Regions from separate parts of the Paenibacillus sp. FSL H7-0442 genome, predicted to be linked through region 2. Evidence: riboswitches for the same ligand, from Rfam matches in the RefSeq annotation. Region 2 holds a riboswitch; the other holds the start of a gene.
What was found. A riboswitch is a leader RNA that binds a small molecule or an ion and turns the genes downstream of it on or off. The one in region 2 is predicted to bind FMN.
Positions count from the first base shown of each region.

Region 1: linked by a shared signal. The riboswitch ahead of ribE (riboflavin synthase) and the one ahead of MHH57_RS06445 (DMT family transporter) in region 2 are both predicted to bind FMN.

Region 1 is NZ_CP151963.1:3,366,623-3,377,869, reverse strand. Features, by position in the region: gene lysA (diaminopimelate decarboxylase) at 1-1,155, shown strand, start outside; gene MHH57_RS14775 (peptidylprolyl isomerase) at 1,318-1,752, shown strand; gene MHH57_RS14770 (2-oxoacid:acceptor oxidoreductase family protein) at 2,005-3,018, shown strand; gene MHH57_RS14765 (thiamine pyrophosphate-dependent enzyme) at 3,018-5,306, shown strand; gene MHH57_RS14760 (IDEAL domain-containing protein) at 5,526-5,990, shown strand; FMN riboswitch at 6,062-6,235, shown strand; gene ribE (riboflavin synthase) at 6,561-7,226, shown strand; gene ribB (3,4-dihydroxy-2-butanone-4-phosphate synthase) at 7,287-7,970, shown strand; gene ribE (6,7-dimethyl-8-ribityllumazine synthase) at 8,000-8,464, shown strand; gene MHH57_RS14740 (segregation/condensation protein A) at 8,639-9,433, shown strand; gene scpB (SMC-Scp complex subunit ScpB) at 9,402-10,013, shown strand; gene MHH57_RS14730 (DUF2953 domain-containing protein) at 10,182-10,895, shown strand; gene ytfJ (GerW family sporulation protein) at 11,028-11,247, shown strand, end outside.
Region 2 is NZ_CP151963.1:1,424,577-1,435,823, forward strand. Features, by position in the region: gene MHH57_RS06435 (carboxylesterase/lipase family protein) at 1-987, shown strand, start outside; gene MHH57_RS06440 (methyl-accepting chemotaxis protein) at 1,078-3,108, opposite strand; gene MHH57_RS06445 (DMT family transporter) at 3,349-4,296, opposite strand; FMN riboswitch at 4,475-4,619, opposite strand; gene MHH57_RS06450 (hypothetical protein) at 4,742-5,437, opposite strand; gene MHH57_RS06455 (ABC transporter ATP-binding protein) at 5,430-6,353, opposite strand; gene MHH57_RS06460 (sensor histidine kinase) at 6,462-7,406, opposite strand; gene MHH57_RS06465 (response regulator transcription factor) at 7,408-8,115, opposite strand; gene MHH57_RS06470 (hypothetical protein) at 8,419-8,922, shown strand; gene MHH57_RS06475 (hypothetical protein) at 9,021-9,329, shown strand; gene MHH57_RS06480 (formate--tetrahydrofolate ligase) at 9,542-11,173, shown strand; gene MHH57_RS06485 (ABC transporter substrate-binding protein) at 11,197-11,247, opposite strand, start outside.

The sequences.
Region 1 (11,247 bases), 1.9 Mb from region 2:
GCGATGTGCGCTTTAGCTGCTGAAGAAGGGATGTCGCTTGACGTTGTTTCCAGTGGAGAATTATTTACTGCGCTACAAGCAGGGTTCCCGGCAGAACGAATCCATTTTCACGGCAATAACAAAACACCGGAAGAAATTGAAATGGCGTTAGATGCGCAAATTGGTTGCTTCGTCGTCGATAGCGAAATGGAGTTGCATTTGTTGCAGGCCCTTGCCTCTGAGAAGGAACAGCAGGTGAATATCTTACTGCGGGTTACACCAGGGGTTGAGGCGCACACGCATGAATATATGGCCACAGGTCAAGAAGATTCGAAATTTGGCTTTGACATTGGGAACGGTACAGCACGCCAAGCAGTGGAACAGGCTATCAAGCTAGATCATCTTAACCTGCTGGGGGTACATTCTCATATCGGTTCGCAAATATTCGAAGTGAATGGCTTCCAAATGGCTGCTGAACGGGTTGCAGCTTTTTCCAGAGAAATTAAGGAACAGCTTCAGTTTTCTTTCAAAGTGATTAATCTGGGTGGGGGATTTGGCATTCGCTACACAGAGGAGGACACACCGCTGAAAGTTTCCACCTATGTGCAGGCTATCGGCGAAGCGGTGAAAACTTATTTTTCAGGACTTTACGATGAACTTCCAGAAATTTGGATTGAGCCGGGACGCAGTATTGTAGGCGATTCAGGCACGACCTTATATACAGTAGGAAGCATCAAGGATATTCCGCAAGTACGTAAATATGTTTCGGTAGATGGTGGGATGACAGATAATCCACGCCCTGCACTGTATCAGGCCAAGTATGAAGCGATGCTGGCTAATCGAGCGCAGGATACGAACGAAGAGACGGTGTCCATTGCGGGCAAATGCTGCGAAAGCGGCGATATGCTGATTTGGGATGTAGAGCTGCCTCGTATAAATAGCGGCGACTTGCTCGCTGTTGCCTCAACCGGAGCCTACAATTACTCGATGGCGAGTAATTATAACCGAATACGTCGACCTGCAGTTGTATTTGTCAACAACGGTGAGGCCGAGTTGGTGGTGCGTCGGGAAACCTACGAAGATATCGTACGCAACGATGTTGTGCCACAGCGCTTGGTTCGTGATCAAGCCAGTCCGGCGGTTCAGCCCAACGCCAAGATTACGGTTTCGTCCTGATTTTAACATTGTAAGATCAAGCAGGCCATTGAGTCGGTAATCATATACCGGGGTCAATGGCCCTTTTTTTTGGACAAGACTTTGCTAAGCGCGGCAATTCATAGTAAACTGGAACTTGATGTTATTTAGTTCTCAAAACAGGTTGAAAAGGAGATACAAACAATGAAAAAAGGTAGAATAGATCTTGAAAACGGCGGTATCGTCGAAATTGACTTTTTCCCAGAAGAAGCTCCAAACACCGTTGCTAACTTTGAAAAGCTGGCAAACAGCGGTTACTACAACGGTTTGAGCTTCCACCGTGTCATTCCTGGCTTTGTTGCTCAAGGTGGTTGTCCGATCGGTAACGGTACAGGCGGTCCTGGTTACACGATTGACTGTGAAACAGCTACGAATACAACAAAGCATGCCAAAGGCGTTCTGTCCATGGCTCATGCAGGTCGCAACACAGGTGGCAGCCAATTCTTTATCTGCTACGCTCCACAACCACATTTAGATGGAGTACATACTGTATTTGGTAAAGTAACCAAAGGTATGGAATTCATTGATGCTGTAAAGCAAGGCGACAAAATGAAAGAGGTTAAAGTATTTGACGTGTAATTTTACCGTTAATTACATGATCTTTTTTTAATAGCGTTGCACCTAAGCCGTTCTGTCTTTGGACAGGGCGGCTTTTGTTGTCTTTTGTTTGACGGTTTATTGATTTTCGCAATCACGTAGGCATTACAGTGCGTAAGATCACATTCGAAAAGTAAGTGTTGTGATAGCCTTTTCATAAGAATGCAATTTCCAATTTTTTTTATATGAGTATTCAAACTCGTTAAGGATTGGAAAAGAAGGGGGCTTATCACATTGTCTATTTTAACGAGCACAAATCGACTCGGATTTTTTGAAATCCGGCTGGAATCCATTGGTGGACTCGGCGCTAATCTGGCTGGCAAAATGTTGGCCGAAACCGGGGTGCTTGGTTTGGGGCTGAATGCTTCAAATTTTTCGTCCTACGGTTCGGAAAAAAAGGGAACTCCGGTTAAAAGTTTCGTCCGTTTCTGTGAGCCAGAAGTCGATATTCGGGATCACAGTCCGATTGAGCAACCGCATGTGGTAGGCATTTTCCATGAAACGTTATACAAAACGGTAAATGTAATCAGCGGACTGCCAGCGGATGGGATTGTAGTGGTTAATTCCACGCGTCCAGCAGAAGAAATACGGGCTGATTTGGGACTGGTATCCGGAACATTAGCGGTGGTGGATGCGATGGGCATCGCACTGGAAGAGCGAACCAAACTAAATACGTCCATGCTCGGTGCCTTGTTCCGTGTCTGTGACTTCCTGGACCCGGAAGCGATGAGATCGGTTATACGCAGTACCTTTGAAAAGAAAAATCCACTGTTAGTGGAACCTAATCTGCGTACGTTTAACCGTGGTTATGATGAAATGGAACTGCACGTATATCCGGTTACTGATGACGCGCAGGATCGGGTTTTTGAACGTCCGCAGCCATTGCTGGGATACGAAACGCAATTACTGGGGGGCGTTATTGCAACTCAGGGAAACAGCATAACGAGAGATGTTAGTGGTTCACGTCAGGGGTATGTGCCTGAATATGAAGTTGATAAATGTACCCATTGTGCCAAGTGTGATTCGATTTGCCCGGATTACTGTTTTGTATGGGAAGAGCAAGCAGACAAACGCGGAAGAATGATGCCATTTTTGCAAGGGATTGATTACCAGTATTGCAAAGGATGTCTGAAATGTGTAGATATTTGCCCATCGGGGGCACTAAGCTCGCGTCGCGAGCAATGGGGATGGGCTGAACAGAATCGAGTTGCCCACCAATTTCCGGTATATGAAGGAGGGCGTGCGTAATGGCAAAACTGGAGGAAGAACTCAAACAGACAGGCGCCGCGCAAGTGACAACGTTCGAATCCGGTAATGAAATGGCAGCAACGGCGGCTGCGCAGATTAATTATCATATGATGGGATATTTCCCGATTACTCCATCTACCGAGGTAGCGCAGTATCTAGATCAGATGAGAACGAGAGGTCAGCATAATATTAAGCTGGTTGCAGCAGACGGAGAACACGGATCGGCAGGGATTTGTTATGGAGCTGCCGCAGCGGGAGCGAGGGTGGTGAACGCCACTAGTTCGCAAGGTTTCCTGTACATGCTGGAGCAGTTACCTGTTCAGTCAGGTACCCGTTTTCCTATGGTTATGAATCTGGTGACACGAGCTGTCAGTGGTCCCCTAGATATTCGCGGAGATCATTCGGATCTGTACTATGGTTTGAATACAGGCTGGGTCATTTTGACGGCAAGTACACCACAGGCTGTGTATGATATGAACATTATGGCACTAAAAATTGCAGAGCACAGCGATGTTCGGCTGCCTGTAATGGTCGCATATGACGGTTTTTATACGTCCCATCAAAAACGTAAAGTGCAATATTTTGCCGATGCTGAGACCGTGCGTGGTTTTGTAGGTCCTAACCCGAACTTAAATTATCCGAATATTACGGATTTTGATCATCCTGTTACTGTGGGCGCGCATATGAACGGCGATGACTTGACGAATAATCATGTTCAGCTGTCCGAAGCACTGAAGCTGTCAGAAGGAGTATATGAGCAGGTAGCAGCAGAATATGCCGCTTTATCCGGTCGGGAATACCCGATTTTAGATCTGTATCAAATGGAGGATGCTGAGGTTGCGGTATTTCTGTTGAATTCGGCGGCTGAATCGGCCAAGGATGTGGCGGATCAACTCCGCGCGCGCGGAATTAAAGCTGGTGTGATACGTCCGAACATCATCCGACCGTTCCCAGCCGCACAACTGCGGGAAGCATTACGCAATGTCAAGGCGTTGCTGGTAGGTGAGCGTGCAGACTCGTATGGGGCAGACGGCGGTAATTTAACGCATGAAATTAAAGCGGCCTTGCAGGAGGACCCGCTGAATCGGACACTCGTGTTGAGCCGTATCTTTGGCTTGGGCGGCAAAGATTTTTATGCAGAAGATGCAGAGGCGTTCTTCCAGCTTGCAATCGAGGCGGCAGAGGCCGGACGAGTAGAGAAGCCCTTTGATTACTACGGAATTAATTCGGGTTCACCGGACAAGGTGATGCCGCAAGTTATGCAGCCGCCACGTGGTAATGATTACCGTACGGGTCTGATTCAGGTTACGCCGGACGAGGAGACCGGGAAGCTCAAGGTCAAGGTACCCCCTTTGCGGTCGTTGACAACCAAACCACGGCGTCTTTCACCAGGCCACGGAGCTTGTCCAGGATGTGGGGCATTGTCTGCGCTGGAACTGTTTTTCAAAGGTATTGAAGGGGATATTGTCGTGCTGTTCCAGACAGGCTGCGTATATGTGACGACGACAGGGTATCCATATACATCACACAAACAACCGATGATCCACAATCTTTTTCAAAACGGGGCCGCTACCCTTTCAGGAGCGCTAGAAGCTTACATGGAAATGAAACGGCGTAATGAAATTGAGATGTCGGACGATCCGACCTTTATCATGATTAGTGGTGACGGTGGGATGGATATTGGTATGGGTTCTGCGATTGGTGCGGCTCTGCGTAATCATAAGCTAATCATGCTGGAATATGATAACGAGGGGTACATGAATACAGGTTCACAGCAATCTTACTCCACTCCGCTCGGTCACATGACCAGTACGTCGGGTGTAGGTAAAATGCAAAAAGGAAAGCAAGGGCATCACAAGGATACCGTGCAAATCATGGCTGCTTGTAACATTCCGTATGCTTTTACCGCTGCTGAAAGTCATCCGCAGGATATGCTGCGTAAAGCAGCCAAGGCTCAATGGTATGCAAACAACGTGGGTACGGCCTATGGTAAAATCCTGTGCGCCTGTCCGCTGAATTGGAAATCCGAAGACAGACTGGGTACCAGCATTGTGGGCGCCGCAGTCGAGTCCTGTTTCTTTCCTTTGTACGAAATAGAGCAAGGCAGTACGACGATTACGTACAATCCGGAGGACAAAGGAAAACGAATTCCAGCTGCTGAATGGCTGAAATTAATGGGTAAAACGAAGCATCTTATTAAGGAGGAGGCTACGCTGGCGACCTTTGAACAGGAGATTGAGCGTCGCTGGACTATCCTGAAAAAGAAACATGAAATTTCAGAGCTATAATCCTGTTTTTTGCATAATCATCGATTAACATTGTTAGCCGCTGTTACTGTAGTGGCTCGATCAAGATTCTTTGCGCTTTTTGCGCAAAGAATCTTTTTTGTCGTTTATGGGTTGAAGCATAAAAAAACAGGTAATGATTTCCGATATAGGAGTGGAGGCCTATAAGAGGCACGTTAAAAAGTTTTCTTCTGAATTTTAAGATGCAATGAGGTGCAGGTAATGATTAAGCTGAATACAGTTGAAATAATCGAAATTATAAAGAAGCAAATCCCTAAGGTTATGAACATCAAGCCAGTGGAACTCAAGTTTACGGATGATTTTGGACGGACCTCGCTGGCAGCGACAGAACACAAATTTACGCTGACGAACCAGCATTATTCTGCCAAGGTGATGGATTGCGTGTTAGAAACACAAGTACGCCCCATTTTAATGTGCGAAATTATTTATTTTCTAAAATGCGAGTTTATTGACGGACATGTTGATGTACGACTGGATTATGAAGCATGTTCTGAGGAAGGGCGAGGACCGGTTGCTTCAGCCGTAATTACCTTTGATCATGCAACAGAGCTGGGAGTCGAGGAACTGGCCGATCTGATTGACTTGGCGCTTCATATGAACGATAAAACCTGGTTTGAAGAACTCTCCAGCCAATATGTCAAAACCAAAGCAGGAGCTTCTATTTGATAACTTGCTTTTTTTAGAAGTCGGTGCTAATATACGTAACAAGTTTAATGTTAATTCAATTAAATAAGAGCAAGATCCTTCGGGGCGGGGCGAAATTCCCCACCGGCGGTGATGACATGTTTGTGGATCGTTTTTGTGAGAAACAGCATGGCTTAGTCCGTGACCCGGATGCTGAATGATCGGCAGAAGGTGGACCTGGTGCAAATCCGGGACCGACAGTATAGTCTGGATGGGAGAAGGATACGAAGCGCATGTGACGTGACATGTGCCAATTTTTAGCATACCCAATTGTGCGTACGGCTTATTTCGTTGTAGGACAGCATCGGGCGATAGCTTGCTTAAGCTTTCTTTTTGATGGTGTTCAGAGCGTATTTGGTTGTATCCTCAGTCATGCTTTCTATTGGCAAACCTATGATTTCATGTCGTCTTAAGATGCATATGAACTGCGCTTGTATACTACAAATGTGACTCTCATCACCCCCATGACGGATTGAATCCGAACTGGGGGTTTTTTGCGCTTATAGCTGATGAATTAGGGATAAACTGAATGTAGTGGAAAGGAGTGAAGGCATGTTTACCGGATTGGTCGAGGAAGTGGGTCGCATTCAAACTATTTCCAAAAGCGGTGAAGCGATGGTGCTGGGGATTTCGGGTTCCGTGGTGTTGGGCGATTTGAAAATAGGAGACAGTGTCTCAGTGAATGGCGTTTGCCTGACGGCGATACAGATCGGTACGAAAGACTTTAAGGTTGATGTGATGCCGGAAACCTTTCGCAGCAGTAATCTGAAAGAGTTGAGATCAGGCAGCCGAGTCAACCTGGAGCGAGCGATGACGGCGAGCGGAAGGTTCGGAGGACATATCGTGCAAGGACATGTGGACGGGACGGGAACGATTCGCGGGGTAACATCAGATCAGAATGCAGTTGTGTTCGAAATTGAGCCTAAAAATCAAACATTATTTAAATATATTCTTCTCAAAGGGTCAATCACAATTGATGGTATCAGCCTCACAGTCGCACAGCGTACGAGAGATACCTTTGCCGTATCCATTATTCCCCACACCTTATCCGAAACGGCCTTACAAGCCAAACGTGAGGGAGATACCGTCAATATCGAATGCGATATTTTGGGCAAATATGTAGAACAGCTTTTAAATTACAGAGGTGCAGCGGAGGCGGAGAGAGTAGAAGAAGCTCCTCTCAGTTTGGACTATTTGGCGAAACACGGCTTTGCCTGATATTGAAGGGTAAGCCTGTTTAGGAGCATTCGTGGCACAAGACATAAGGAGGAAAGTGTTATGGATAGAGGTAGCCAAACAAGTGCAATGGCAAACGTCATAGAGCATGGCGAGTTGGAACATGACGAAGAGATTCGTTTGGATTCCATCGAAGCAGCGTTGGAGGACTTAAAAAACGGTAAAGTTGTTATTGTGGTGGATGATGAACAGCGCGAAAATGAAGGCGATTTTATCGCTTTGGCTGAAAAAGCGTCGCCTGAGGTCATTAATTTCATGATTACAGAAGGTCGCGGGTTGGTCTGTGTGCCAATTACACGACAAAGAGCCGAGGCCTTGGAATTGCATCCTATGGTAGAGCAAAATACAGATTTCCACGGTACTGCCTTTACGGTATCGGTAGATCATATGGAGACAACAACGGGTATTTCAGCGGCCGAGCGTTCCTTGACTGTACGCGCCTTGGCAGACGAAGCAGTCACAGGCAGTGATTTCCGCAAGCCTGGTCACATGTTCCCGCTGATTGCTCGCGATGGTGGTGTCTTGCAGCGTGCTGGTCACACTGAAGCGGCTGTTGATCTGGCCCGACTCAGTGGCTTCAAGCCTGCTGGGGTCATTTGCGAAATTATAAAGGAAGATGGCTCAATGGCCCGCCTGCCTGATCTGGCAGTGGTCGCCAAGCGACATCAATTGAAACTGATCAGTATTCAGCATTTGGTGGACTACCGTCGCCGTTTGTCATTGTAAATAATTTAAATTAAGAGAGGTTGATTAATATGGCACGTTTTCTAGAAGGTAATCTTGTATCGAACGGTTTAAAATATGGTATTGTGGTGGGCAGATTTAATGAGTTTATTACGAGCAAGCTGTTAAGCGGTGCAATTGACGCACTTCAACGACATGGTGCACAGGAAGATGAAATTGATGTAGCCTGGGTTCCGGGTGCATTTGAAATTTCACTAATTGCGCAAAAAATGGCTGCAAGCGGCAAATATGATGCCGTAATTACGCTGGGTACGGTCATCCGTGGTTCTACTTCACATTATGATATCGTCTGCAATGAAGTGGCCAAGGGTGTGGCAGCGAGCAGCCTAAAAACGGGAGTACCTGTTATTTTTGGGGTAGTGACTACAGAAAACATTGAACAGGCTATTGAACGAGCAGGTACGAAGGCTGGTAATAAAGGTTGGGATTCAGCACTGGCTGCGATTGAAATGGCCAATCTCGGCAAGCAATTTTAATGATAGGAATAGCTGAATAGAACGGTATAAACTGCAAGGGGAAAAAAGGGATTGGATTGTTAAGCAAGGCGATGACGTATATACTACAGAAAGAGGGATTGATAACGCAGAGCATAAGTGCTATAGGGAAAGGTATTGTTGAATGATGATTGGAGTAAGGCAGGGGGAAGCACATTGACAGTCGTAAACTACAAGCTGGAAACATTCGAGGGTCCGCTGGATCTACTGTTGCATCTGATTGATAAAGCCGAAATCGACATTCAGGATATCCCGATTAGCGATATTACTGATCAGTATATGGCTTTTTTGCACAGTATGCAGGAGCTGGAACTGGACATTACGAGCGAGTTTCTGGTGATGGCGGCGACGCTCTTATCCATTAAGAGTAAATTGTTGCTTCCCAAGCCACCTGTGATGGAATATGACGATTTGGATTTTTATGAGGAAGAGGATTATGATCCACGTGAGGAACTGGTCCGCAAGCTGGTGGAGTATCGTAAATATAAAGGGATTGCTCGCCATCTAAGTGAACGTGAGTGGGAGCGGAGTCTAATTTATGGCAAAGAGCCAGAAGATCTGAGTGCATTCCTGCCCACTGAACCCGTAAATCCGGTGCATGGGCTGCATGCAAGCGATTTGGTCGCAGCCTTTCAGCGTGCTTTGCGCAAAGCAGAACGACGTACGACGGTAACCCGTGTTCATCGGGACGAAATTTCAGTCAAGGACCGTATCCGGCAAGTTATCGGGGCTTTAGAGATGGTGGGGAATGGAGGACGGCTGCTGTTCTCCAAGCTGATGCATGAGGATATGTATCGGCATGAAGTGGTTGTGACCTTTTTGGCTATCCTTGAACTGATGAAAATGAAGCAAATTTTCTGTTATCAGGAGAAGCTTTTCGATGATATTGTAATGGAGTGGAGAGGGGATTTACGGGTTAATGGATTATCTGAAGCTGAAATCAATTATTGAGGGACTGCTGTTTCTAGCAGGAGAGGAAGGGTTGTCCACCAAGCAGATCGCCGACATTGTAGAGCAGCAGCAAGAGCTGGTTGAACAGTGCCTGGAAGATATGAAGCAGGACATGGAGCAGGGGGGAAGAGGCCTGCAACTTGTCCGTATTGCCGGTCATTATCAGCTTGCAACTTTATCCGAACATGCACCTTACTTTGAAAAGCTCGCATACTCTCCGGCACGTGCGTCACTGTCTCAAGCTGCTTTGGAGACGCTGGCCATTGTGGCCTACCGCCAGCCCATTACAAGAGTTGAAATCGAAGAGATTCGGGGGGTTAAATCCGAGCGGGCCATACATACACTGGTCAACAAGGAGCTCATTGAAGAGAAAGGTCGAGCTGAAGCCATCGGACGGCCGATATTGTACGGAACGACGAAATCATTTTTGGATTATTTCGGTCTGGGCTCTCTGGCAGATCTACCGCAACCGGAGCTGTTCGAGAATTCGGACAATTTGGAGGAAGAGACTCAATTATTGTTCGAGCGTCTGGAGAGTAGCCAGCCTGCGGCCAACGATCTAGATCTTGAATTCCAATAAAGTTGCTCCGGATCTTGCGGCTCACTTATGTAAAAGTTCAAACAGACAGCCAGTCCTCATATCGTTGGGGGCTGGCTGTTGGTATTTTAAGATGCATGATTTTCCGGCGAACGGTCATACTATTTTTGCCATGATATTCTATAGCAAAAAGGTAGGGAGGACACGCCAGTGTGGAAATGGATCAGTATCGCCATCATCGTCGTTATATTACTTGTACTGGCAGTTCTGCTCTCTCGTATTCGTTTGAAGCTGAATATTGCCAAACATGACAATGATGATCGGGCGCATCTAGAGATCAGATTTCTATACGGGATGATAAAAATGAATTACGATGTGCCGGCCATTCTCATAACAGGGTTGAAAAAAGGGCTTCTCTATCGGCTAGATCGCAACAAAAACATACATAAAACGGATGCTTCCGTGGATAGCGGTAATATTGATACAGTAAAAATCAAGCAATTTATACATGATATACGGGTTTTGCTCAAGGGAACGAAATCCTTTAATAAATGGTTGCGACATACATTGGCACATGTGACGATGTCCAAAGTGGAATGGTCTACCAACATTAGTCTTGCTGACGCGGCATATACAGCTACCTCAACTGGTATTTTGTGGGGATTAAAAACAACCTTGATCGGTTATGCTTCAAGCTTTGTACGCATGGATTGTACCCCTAAGCTGTATGTTGTGCCCTATTGGGTGGATCGCTTGCGTTTTACCACCACTTTGAACTGTGAAGCAAACGTATCGCTCGGCTATTTAATGTTCTCCATGCTCATCTTATCTTACCGCATATGGCGCGTTCCGGGTGGACCGGAGGCATGGAAACGGGTTTTTTTCAAAAAAAATGCGGCGGATCGTCAAGCTAACAATGAATGATAAACAGTGGAGAGAGGTGAGACTCAATCCTTTCTGAACTATCGAATGACATACATATTTCCTTGAACCCCTGCGCACAATAGCGAAAGAAAAGGCAGTCTACGCTTGAGATAAGCAGAGGAGGAATAAATCATGTCAGATCACCCGATTCAAGGGCTCATGCAAACCGCAATGGAAAACATCAAAGCCATGGTAGACGTGAATACGATTGTAGGAGACGCAGTGGAAACACCCGATGGTTCTGTTATTTTGCCAATCAGTAAGGTGGGATTTGGTTTCGCTGCCGGGGGAAGTGATTTTAACGTAGACGAAGAGGCACTTCATACTTCTTCGGCGTCGGGTAATCATAGCG
Region 2 (11,247 bases):
GATCAGATCGCTGCGCTGGAATGGGTTAGGGATCACATCTCTGCCTTTGGTGGCAATCCGGACGAAGTGACGGTGTTCGGTGAATCAGCAGGCGCGATGAGTATTGCCGCTTTATTGGCGATGCCAGCAGCTAAAGGACTGTTCCAGCGTGCGATTTTGCAGAGCGGTGCGTCGCAGGTATTGCCAACTTCACAGGCCGAGCAAGTGACGGCTGTGTATCTACAGCAGCTGGGTGTGGACACTCAGCATCCAGAGAGGTTGTTTAGCCTGCCGACAGATGCGCTGATGCTAGCGATGGCGAAGACGCATGAAGTCATCGGACCAGGGATGGCGATGATCTATCAACCCGTTGTGGACGGTGTGACCTTGCCAGATGTACCCCTGTCTGCAATCGCGCAAGGTTCAGCAAAGCAGGTTTCCGTTTTGATTGGAACGAACTTGCATGAGGGGGGCTATTTCATCCGAAAAGAATCCCATCTAATGAACAAGTCGACAGCGAGACAGGCATTGGAAATGATGACGGGCATGTCAGACATCGGCGACCTGATAGAACCTTTTCCGGTTACGATTGAGGGACAGGCGCAAATGTTGACCGATCTATTTTTTTGGCGTCCTGCGTTGGCTCTTGCTGTTGCACAGTCGGCGCATGCGCCTGTATGGATGTATCGTTTTGATTGGACATTGCCGGGGCATCCTACCTTTGGACAAGCGGTTCACGGTGCAGAGATTGCGTTTGTTTTCGATAATCTGGAGCTGCTAGATAAGCTTGGATTAGAGATTCAACCTTCGATGCAGAAGCTGGCTCAAGATATGCAGCAGGCATGGGTTGCTTTTGCACGTGATGGGAAGCCAGTGCTGTCCGAGGGGGCTTGGCCGATGTACGACAGAGAAGAGCGGACTACAGCTATTTTCCATCAGAATATTAAGGTGGAGCACGACCCTGAAGGAGATAGACGCCGTCATTTAACCGGTCAGATGACCCTATAAGTAACAAGAGAGAGAGCATATCAAGAACTCAAATGTAAAAAGCCTTCGCCCGTAATTTGTATACGGACGAAGGCTTTTGTTAGTAGTAAGTTAAATCTTAAATCGCTTAACCAGCTGTTGCAAATCCTGCGCCATGTTGGACAACTCCTGTGACGAAGAGGCAATTTCCTCCATAGCTGCCATTTGTTCCTGAGCAGCAGCAGATGTTGTCTGCGAGCTGTCCGCCGAATTGCGAGACAGGCTTGCCAAATGGGTAACAGTGGCGGAGACTTCCTCTGTACTGGCTGAGATTTGTTCAGCAGCAGCGGACACACTTTGAATTTGTTCCACGATATGAGAAGTAGAGCGCTCAATATTCGTAAATGCACCTTCTGCATCTTGGCTAATACGCATACCTTCACCTACCTGGTTACGAACATTACCGTTCATGGTAGCGGTAGAGCGTTGAATCAAATCGAGCATCTGAGTAATAATCTGACTGATGGAATCCGCGCTTTCCTTGGATTGCTCAGACAGCTTGCGTACCTCTATAGCGACTACGGCAAATCCACGCCCGGCTTCGCCAGCTCTGGAAGCTTCAATAGACGCGTTCAGAGACAACAAATTGGTTTGCTTGGCAATGGCGGCAATAGCCGTATTCATCTGCTTCGCATCGTCCGAGAGCTGGGATAGCTCATCCATTAAGCTAGCCGTTTGGCTGACAGCCTCCAGAATACGGTCCATTTGGGTCCGTACACTACTGATCATTTGGCTGCCTTGAGCCACATCATGCTCGGTTTGTCCTGCTGAATCCACGATGGAGCTTGCCGATTCGGCAATGGTGCTGACACCCTTCGCCATTTCTTCAACGGCATTAGCGGTCTGCTCGGATGCCTCGGCGCTGGTGGCTGCATTTTCCGCGGATTCCATAACCGTTTCCGCTACATGTTGTACGGACTCCGTCGTTTGCTCTGTGCTTTCCTTGATTATCAGGGAAGAGGAAGCAAGTCGGGAGGAGGTTTGGTTGACCTCTGAGACCATCGTATGCAAGGAATGCGTCATCTGGTCAAAATTCTGTGCCAGTTCGCCGAACTCATCCTTGCTGGATAGATTAACACGTTCGGTCAGATTTCCGTCACGGACGATGCGTGTTCCTGCTTGCAGCTTGCGCAGCGGAATTAAGAATGAGCGGACCATAAGCACAATGATGATCGCCGCGGCAAGTATGGAAATAACAATCACAATCAGGCTTTGTTTCAGAATTGGTTGGGCTGCATCACTATAATCCTCCAGATCCGACAGTGCGACAATGCTCCAACCGGTGAGAGGGTCCTTAAGTGTAAAGGCCAGCATATCTCGATTCATAAATTGAATTTGCGACATGGAAGGATTATCATTTTCGACGGTTGTCGCCACTTCGGGAAGTCCTTCTATGGCGTCAGCCGCTTTTTTGCCTGTCTTGTTGAAAGCTGTTCCAGTCCCAGATACAACTTTATGTTCAGAATCAACAATAATGAGTCCTCCGCGCTCACCAATCTTAACAGACTGCAGACTTTCACTCATTTTGTCCAGGTTCAAAGCCAGGGCAACAGCTCCTTCACCGTCCTCCAGCGTTCCCGATATATTAACGACTAAATTCCCTGTCGTGACGCTGGCAACTGGAACACCGACGAATACTTTACCCTTTTCCAGCATCGCGTTTTTGTACCATTTTCTCTCCCTGGGATCATAATCGGACTCCTGTTTTTTCGGCGAACGTATGTATTGCCCCTTCTCATTGCCGAGAAGCGCTGCATCTAGCTCGGGGTGAGCCTTGACGATAACATCTAACTTTTTCTGAAGGGTCTCTTGGTTGGTACCAATGGAATCAGAATTGATTTCAGTGGTAAGCACGTCCAGGTCTTTCATAATAGGCGCTACATACTGATTGACATTGCTCCGGATCAGATACAGATTCGTGTATACGGAACCGCCCATTTGCTGACTGAGTTGTGTCGTAGCCCCCTGATAAGAAAAGTACCCGATAAGTACGCTCGGAATCAATAACACAGCTAAAAAAGATATTATTAATCTTGTCCTCATTAAATAAAACTGCTTGAGAAACCTGTTCCACCACGGAACTGTTTGTTTTGTTTTAGTCATAGTTCTTGCTCCTCTGTGTCTGATGATCACTACATTGTTTTATTCGACATAAACCGACGAATTTTATAGATGTAATCATTGGGAAACGAGAAATAGTAGCATATTTTAGACACTTTTTTTGAAAAACAGGTCTAAAGAACTATGATTAATATTAATGCGAACACATAAAAAGCCAAATCGGAGATGCAAAAGCATCTTCACAATTTGGCTTGGGTGAGTCATGAAGGGGACATTGAACTGTTAATTTTTTTGCTGACGTGAAATCATAAAGAGCGTAATCCAGATGAGCATAAAACCAGTCAATTGCGCTACAGTAACGATTTGCTGAAATGCGATCCAATTAATCACGACCCCCACCATGGGAAAGCTCAATTCTGCCATCGTAGCATAAGACGCTTTGGTCGTACTTAAGCCTTTGTAATACAGCAATAAGCTAAGAAGACCCGGAAGCAATGCCTGCAATAGCAAGTTGATAATCACAGCTGCGCCTGCCCATGTACCGGCAGGCATATTCCATGGCGCATGCTCTACAGAGGTGAGGACAATCAGCAGAGGGAGCGCCACCATGAAGCGGAGGGAGGTTACCGTTTCATATTTCATTGAACGAAGCAAGTAGCTTCCCATGACTGTCGAACCGCCCCACAGAACCGCTGCACCCAGTGCAAGTAGACTACCGACCTGGGCAAAATCACGAACATGCCCGAAGGGGAGCGACCAACCGAAGGTCAGAAGATACGTCCCGAACAGAGCGACGACAATTAATAATCCAAAATGACGCGGCAGCATTTCCTTCAATATAACGCGGGCCAGAATAATAGCGACCAATGGTTGAAGCTTCTGGAGTAAGAGTACAGCATTCAGATCACCGTTGCTGAGCGCCATGGTAAAAATCACGCTGGCCAGAGCCGAGCCGCCCCACGAGACGAACAAAATAGCGAAAACTTGACGAAGCCGTACCGCTTTGAGTTCCTCACGATGTTTCCACAGCATCGGTGTCAGAGCAAGGAAAAGCAGCATATGCTCCATTAGTACAATTTGTGTTGAAGTAAATGATTTTAGCAAAATAATACGAAACAGCGGATCAGCGCCCCACAAGGCTGCTCCTATTGCGACCAGCCAAAAACCGCTTTTCATGTGGGAGCTATGATCAAAACCTTTGGATGTTAGTACAGTAGAAGATTGACTCATACTCAATTAGCTCCTTGCGAATACAGGACCGGTGGCACAAAAACCCCCGTCTATGGCGAAAGGCCATGCAAGACGGGGGTTGATCAAATAAACTTGCCGCTTTATGCAAGTTAAATGAAGTTACTGCTACTGCAAAACCCATAACGCAGCATTCATCCACTTCGCGGCATGTTGATATTTCGATCTTCTTCCATCCGGACTTTACCGTCGGCTTTGGCATCTCACCAAATCAGTCCGTATCCTGTTGCCAGATACAGAGTCGCGGGCTTAGCTCCATGAGCCATACCGCCGGTTGGGAATCTCACCCTACCCCGAAGATCCTTATTCCGTTTTTTAATTTCTCCTATAGGATATACCTGTTTTAGAATGAAGTCCAGTGAAAAATGTGTGTATATCTAACAATGATTTTCATCTATTTTTCGAAAGCGTTTTACTAAGTTACATACTATGAAGTAATATCCTTATACTCAATGCGTCGAATCGCTGCATAAGCCACAAGCATTCCCAGTATAGAGAAGCCTATTTGCACGGGGGCTATGGAGCTAAGTGTAGCGCCGTTATTATTGGAGAAAAGCAATGCTACAATCAGGATTGAGGTCACAATGGTGGTGGGTACAGAGTATCTTCGCATCCCCATATACAGCGGAACCAGTCCCATAAAGCTGGCAGCAACGGCATTGATCAGCGTCCGTGCTGATTGTTGACCCAGTATCGAAAGAGTAAGGTTATCGGGTACAATCAAGACAAGCTGGTTGAGCAGATGAATAGCAGCCGTAATGATTATTTCCGAAATAATAATAGATAAGAAGGTAAACAGCAGCACAACCAAGAGCTTGGCGATCATCAGCTTCTGACGGTGAATCGGATACATGAACAGGATCGTAATCGATTTGGACTTAAATTCCCCTACGATAAAGCGGCACAGAAGAACAGAGGCAAACACAATAAATGTGGCTCTGACCAGCATGTCCATGAGATCGAGAAGCTGAGTGTACTGTGTAAATTCGGGTATTCCTGTACTTTGGCTGTCCAGCGCGATGATACAGAGCAACCCAAGAATGCATGCATTGGCGATCAGTGCTGAACGGATATAACCCGCCAGATGAAATTTTTTCAGCTCCAATTGCATCAATTTAAGCATGGAGATCACCTCCGTTTAACAGCCGCAAAAAGTAGTCTTCTAGCGTACTGCTTTTCTGATGAATGGAATCCACTTCTATATCATTTAAAATGAGCGTCTTCGTAATTTGTTTCTGCGGTACATTTGAGTCGTAAATACGTATATTCTGTTCATTGAGCACCCTTATATTATTCAGATTCAGATGATGGGAGAGGACGTAGGCCGCCTTTTTACAATCGTTGGTCGTAAATTCGATGTATTCCGTATTGGTTTCTCGCACCTGTTCCATCGACACTTCCTCAATCAGCCTTCCGTGATTAATCACGCCTACCGTATCCGCAATCTGCTCTATTTCCGCTAAAATATGACTGGACACGAGCAGAGTCATCCCATATTCCTTGCATAGCATGTGGAATAGTTGGCGGATTTCCTTGATTCCCACGGGGTCCAAACCATTAATCGGTTCATCCAAAATGAGTAGCTCTGGCTTAGTCGCAATAGCGCGGGCAATCCCGAGACGCTGTTTCATTCCCAGTGAAAAGTCTTTTACCGACTTGTCACCCGCATTCTGCAAGTTTACTAATTCCAGGGCATCTCGGACAGCCTGCTTATTATAGTAGCCCATGTATTCACAATGAAGTTCCAGATTTTGCTGCGCCGTCAGCCTGTCATAAAAAATCGGGTATTCAATAATCGAACCCATCCGTCCGAGCAGATGATACGACTTTGGCGTTAATTTCTCACCGAATAATTCAATTTCACCCGATGTCGGCTTGAGTAAATTCGTAATCATTTTCATCATCGTCGTCTTGCCTGCCCCGTTAGGGCCGAGAAAGCCATAGGTTTCTCCCTTGCGCACATTCATGCTGACTCCCGCTACAATTTCGTTACCCTTCAGGGCTTTGGTCAACTGATGTGTACGTATTACGTAAGTCATGGGTGTTCTCCCTTCGTATACTGCTGATAATTCAAGGATAAAGGGCGAAATGTTCATTTTTCTTTCGTGATTCTTACAAATTTATTAAGTTGAGTATGTTGAGTTCGATTAATAGTTGATTTTCTTCAATGTAAAAGAGAAGACTGTCCGCTCATAAGGTCTACTGGTCAATTGAATTTCTCCGTTCATCGTTTCAACCAGACGTTTGGCAATCGTAAGGCCCAGTCCGCTGCCTTGTACCGCCTTATTGCGGGAGTCCTCCAGTGTGTACATACGTTCAAAAACTTTATCTTGCTCAGATTCCTGTATGCCTTTGCCACGATCCCATACCTCTATACGCACTGTATCCTGCTGTTCTGACAGCGTCAGGCCTAGCGTCCGTCCATCTGCCCCGTAGCGAATGGCGTTCGAGATCAGATTATTCAGCACCCGCCCAATCGCTCCTTCGTTCCCCAAGGCATGAATGGGGTACTCCGGGATCTCAATATGCACAGTAAACCCCTGTGCAGTCAGCAGGTCATAAAACTCTAAAATGCTGCGTCTGCACAGTTCTCCCACTTCCAGTCGTGTCAACGGAATATCCGTATCATTAGCTTCCAGTTTCGCCAAATTAAAAAAGCTTCCGATCAACTCAATCGCTTCGCTTGTCTTTTGATGAATTTTGGATAGCAGCTTTATACGTTCTTCCGGCAAAATAGTCGGATCGCCATCCAGCATCTCGGCATATCCAAGCACAACCGTAAGCGGGGTCTTGAGATCGTGTGAAATGTTCGAAATCATTTTGCGCATAGCAATTTGGCTACGGTTGTAATCTGCAGACACTCTGAGATTCAAGTCCAGCAGTCGATTAATTTCCGTCATGAGTCGTTGCAGTTCAACGTCACCTGTGACATATAGCAGCTTTTCCGCATGATTCACCGTCACTATTCGCTCTAGTAGGGCTCGGATATCCCTTATTTTGCGCTTATTGGCCATACGCTCCCGCCAAAGCCATACTATAACGACTGACATGATGAGACCGACAATCCATTCAGAAATGTTTTCGATGTTCATATCAGCCATTCTCCCATTTGTAGCCAATGCCCCATAGCGTTTTAATGTGGACAGGATGAGAGGGATCTTCTTCAATTTTCTCACGCAGGCGGCGAATATGGACGTTAATCACGTTCTCGTCGCCCATATAATCGTCCTTCCAAATAAATCCGTATAATTGTGCTTTTGTAAATACCCGGTTTGGATTGGCTACAAACAGCTTCAAAATATCGGATTCTTTGGCTGTTAGCTGAATTTCGTTTTCATTGCGTATGACTGTAAAATGATCAAAATCAATGCACAGACTGCCGTAGGTCAAAACTTGTGCTTGCGGCTGTTCCTCCTGCTGTTGCTGACGGGCATATGTAGTAGATCTTCGGATCGCGGACTGAATACGAGCGGTCATTTCCAGCATTGAAAAAGGTTTGGCAATATAATCGTCTGCCCCAAAGCCCAGTCCAAGCGCTTTATCCACGTCGCTGTCCTTGGCTGACATAATCAGAATCGGGACGGCGCTATGGGTACGAATTCGTCGAATCACCTCCATACCGTCCACCTTCGGCATCATCAAATCCACCAGTACCAGATCATAGGTATGACGTTCAAAGGCAAGAAGCCCCTCTTCCCCGTCATAGGCAGTGGTTAGGCTGTATCCTTCCTTAGTGAGTGCTTTAAGTAGCATTTCGGCAATGGATAGATCGTCTTCAATAAGTAAAATATGCTGTGGCATAGGTGTGGAACACCCCTAATTTTTAGATTAAGCTCGTGTGACGAACTGTACCTGAATTATATAGAGCAGTGGAGGGGATTTCCATAAAAAATATCCAAAGAAAAAATGGAAACTCCCTGGATCGTCCCAGGGAGTTACGTAATCAGCTGTGTCTGGCAATATATCTTTCCTCTATTATACTGAAAGAGTTTATAATCCGGTGTTTGGAATACGATGTTATGATATACGTGACATGCTTTATACAAGAAATCAGGTATGTCGAATCACGCTGCGGTACAGGAGCGTCAATAAAGGAGAGCAACGATGTTTGTCATACGAGGAACACAAAAACTGCTGAAGGAATGGGAGACTGAACCACTTCAAGTTGATATTTATCCGCCTTTAAATAGTTGGCATGCCAGCTTATTTTTACTGAATCGAAGAAAAAATATAGTGTTTATGCATGATATATCCCGCTTAAGCATCACGCTGTTTGGGATTAAAAAATCGCAGTACAAAAACTTGCCGACTCTTTTTATACAAGCCTTGAAGGAATTAATGATCAGCGAAGGGTTTGATGAGCAGATCGTGAAGGCATACACACAGGAAGGCGAGCAGATGCTGGCAACTACGACGAATAGACATAGTGTGTTGGTAACCTTAGATGAGATTATATTTATTATGAAGGAACTGGATATGGAGCATGGGTGCGAACTGGAAAAAAACCAGTGGAATAACCGGATTGTTTTCAAAACTGTTGAATACAAGTACCCTGTTGATGTTTTTAAAGAAGTGCTGGAAAAGCATTATAAACTAGAGCGTATTTGAGAAATTTATGATTTTACGAAATGAGTTCCATTTATTCCCTCTGTCCTATATAATCTAATATAGTTCTAAAAGACTATATAAAGAGAGGTAAGGGGTAAATGAAGATTAAATTAAGAAATAAAACTGGAATGATCAAGGAACGCAAAGTAGGTTTTTCATGGACTACGCTCTTTTTCGGTTTTTTCCCTGCGTTGTTTAGAGGGGATTGGAAGTGGGCTGTTATTATTTTTCTGGTATCGATCCTTACGAGTGGGGCGTCCAACTTTGTATTTTGCTTCATTTATAATCGCTTACATATTAATGATCTGCTGTCCCAAGGCTATGGCCCTGCTACTAAGAAATCCCAATCTATCCTGATTTCTAAGGGATTTATTGCTGAAAATTACGCTGCTAACTTTGCAGGTTAATTTGAGAGCTGTTTGTTAAACGAGACGTATCAAAAGGGCATCCACCAAAGTCCATACGGGCGGGGGAGGCTCTTTTTTAATAACTCACATGATAGCAACGCTTGCGATGAAATGAATCATAGCGCAATAAGCGGCACACTTTGGTAAAATAAAACGATACAGGGTTTGACACCATCGGTCAGACTTATAAAACGGGGGGTACATAACGAAAGATGAAGAGGATTATTGATATAGCCAAAGAAGCAGGAATTGAAGAAGAACATCTAGAGACGTATGGAAAATATAAAGCAAAGCTGAACCCGTCCCTGTGGGAGCAGTTAAAGGATCGTCCGAATGGAAAGCTGGTGCTGGTTACGGCGATGAACCCCACGCCAGCGGGAGAAGGCAAAACGCTGACCACCATTGGACTGTCGCAGGCGCTGAATGCGCTGGGGCATAAAACCGTTGCTGCGTTACGTGAGCCGTCCCTTGGCCCTTGCTTCGGCATGAAAGGAGGAGCAACTGGGGGAGGACAAGCCCAGATTGTTCCAGCAGAAGACATTAACCTCCATTTTACAGGTGATATTCACGCGATTTCGGCAGCGCATAATTTGCTGGCAGCGATGATCGATAACCATTTATTTCATGGAAATGCTTTGCGGTTGAAACCCGAGCGGATTGTGTGGAAACGCGCTGTCGATATGAACGACCGGAGTTTACGAAACATTGTAACCGGATTGGGGTCAGGTAATGGAGCAGTGAGAGAAAGTGGTTTTCTGATTACCTCGGCTTCAGAAGTGATGGCCGTATTATGTTTAAGTGAAGATATGGACGATCTTAAAGTGCGATTGGGTCGGATGGTGATTGGTTATAACGAAGATGGCGAAACGGTAACAGCTGAGGAACTACATGCGGTGGAAGGTATGGCTGTGCTGCTTCGGGAAGCATTGAAACCCAATCTGGTGCAGACGTTGGAGGGAACTCCAGTTATTGTGCACGGCGGACCTTTTGCGAATATTGCGCATGGATGCAGTAGTTTGATCGGTACGAAGCTAGCCCTGAAGTTGGGAGAGGTGGTTGTCACGGAGGCTGGGTTCGGGGCTGAGCTGGGGGCAGAAAAGTTTTTTGACATCAAGTGCCGTCAATCCGGTTTGCAGCCAGATGCGGCTCTGTTGGTCGTAACCGCCAAAGCGCTGAAATATAACGGCGGTGTAGCTAAAAATGAGCTGGACGCAGAAAATCTGGAGCAATTGCAACTTGGATTAGCCAACATGAATCGGCATGTACGGAATTTGCAAAAGTTTGGCGTGCCAGTACTGGTAGCGGTCAACCATTTTGTAACAGATAGCGAAGCCGAGCTGGAACTGATTTTCTCGGAATGCCTCAAGCTGGGAGTACCCGTAGAGTTGTCACAGGTGTGGGCACAGGGAAGCCAAGGGGGAGAAAAGCTGGCCCAAAGCCTGCTCAACCTGCTCCAGGAGGACAAAGCCCATTTTGCACCATTGTATGAGCATACCCTTGGTTTGCAAGCGAAGATTAGTGTTATTGCGAAGGAGATTTACGGTGCGGCAGAGGTAGCTTACACTCCTGCGGCCAAACGGGCGTTGGCCGGTATGGAGCAGCTTGGTTTTGGACAACTGCCTGTATGCATGGCCAAAACGCCGTATTCTTTCTCAGATCAACCTTCTCTGCTAGGTGCACCGGAAGGCTTTACCATTCACGTGTCCAGCGTTGCTTTGTCTGCAGGGGCAGGCTTTGTGGTCGTGGAAACAGGCAATACTATGACGATGCCAGGATTGCCCAAATCGCCAGCAGCTGAGCATATGTCGCTGGAGGCAGATGGAAGCATTCAAGGTCTAATGTAGTATCTTTAGAAAATGGCAGCTTCTCAGGATGAAGTACCAAGCAGTTTGGGCAGTGCAGTAAGCAGCTTTTGTCG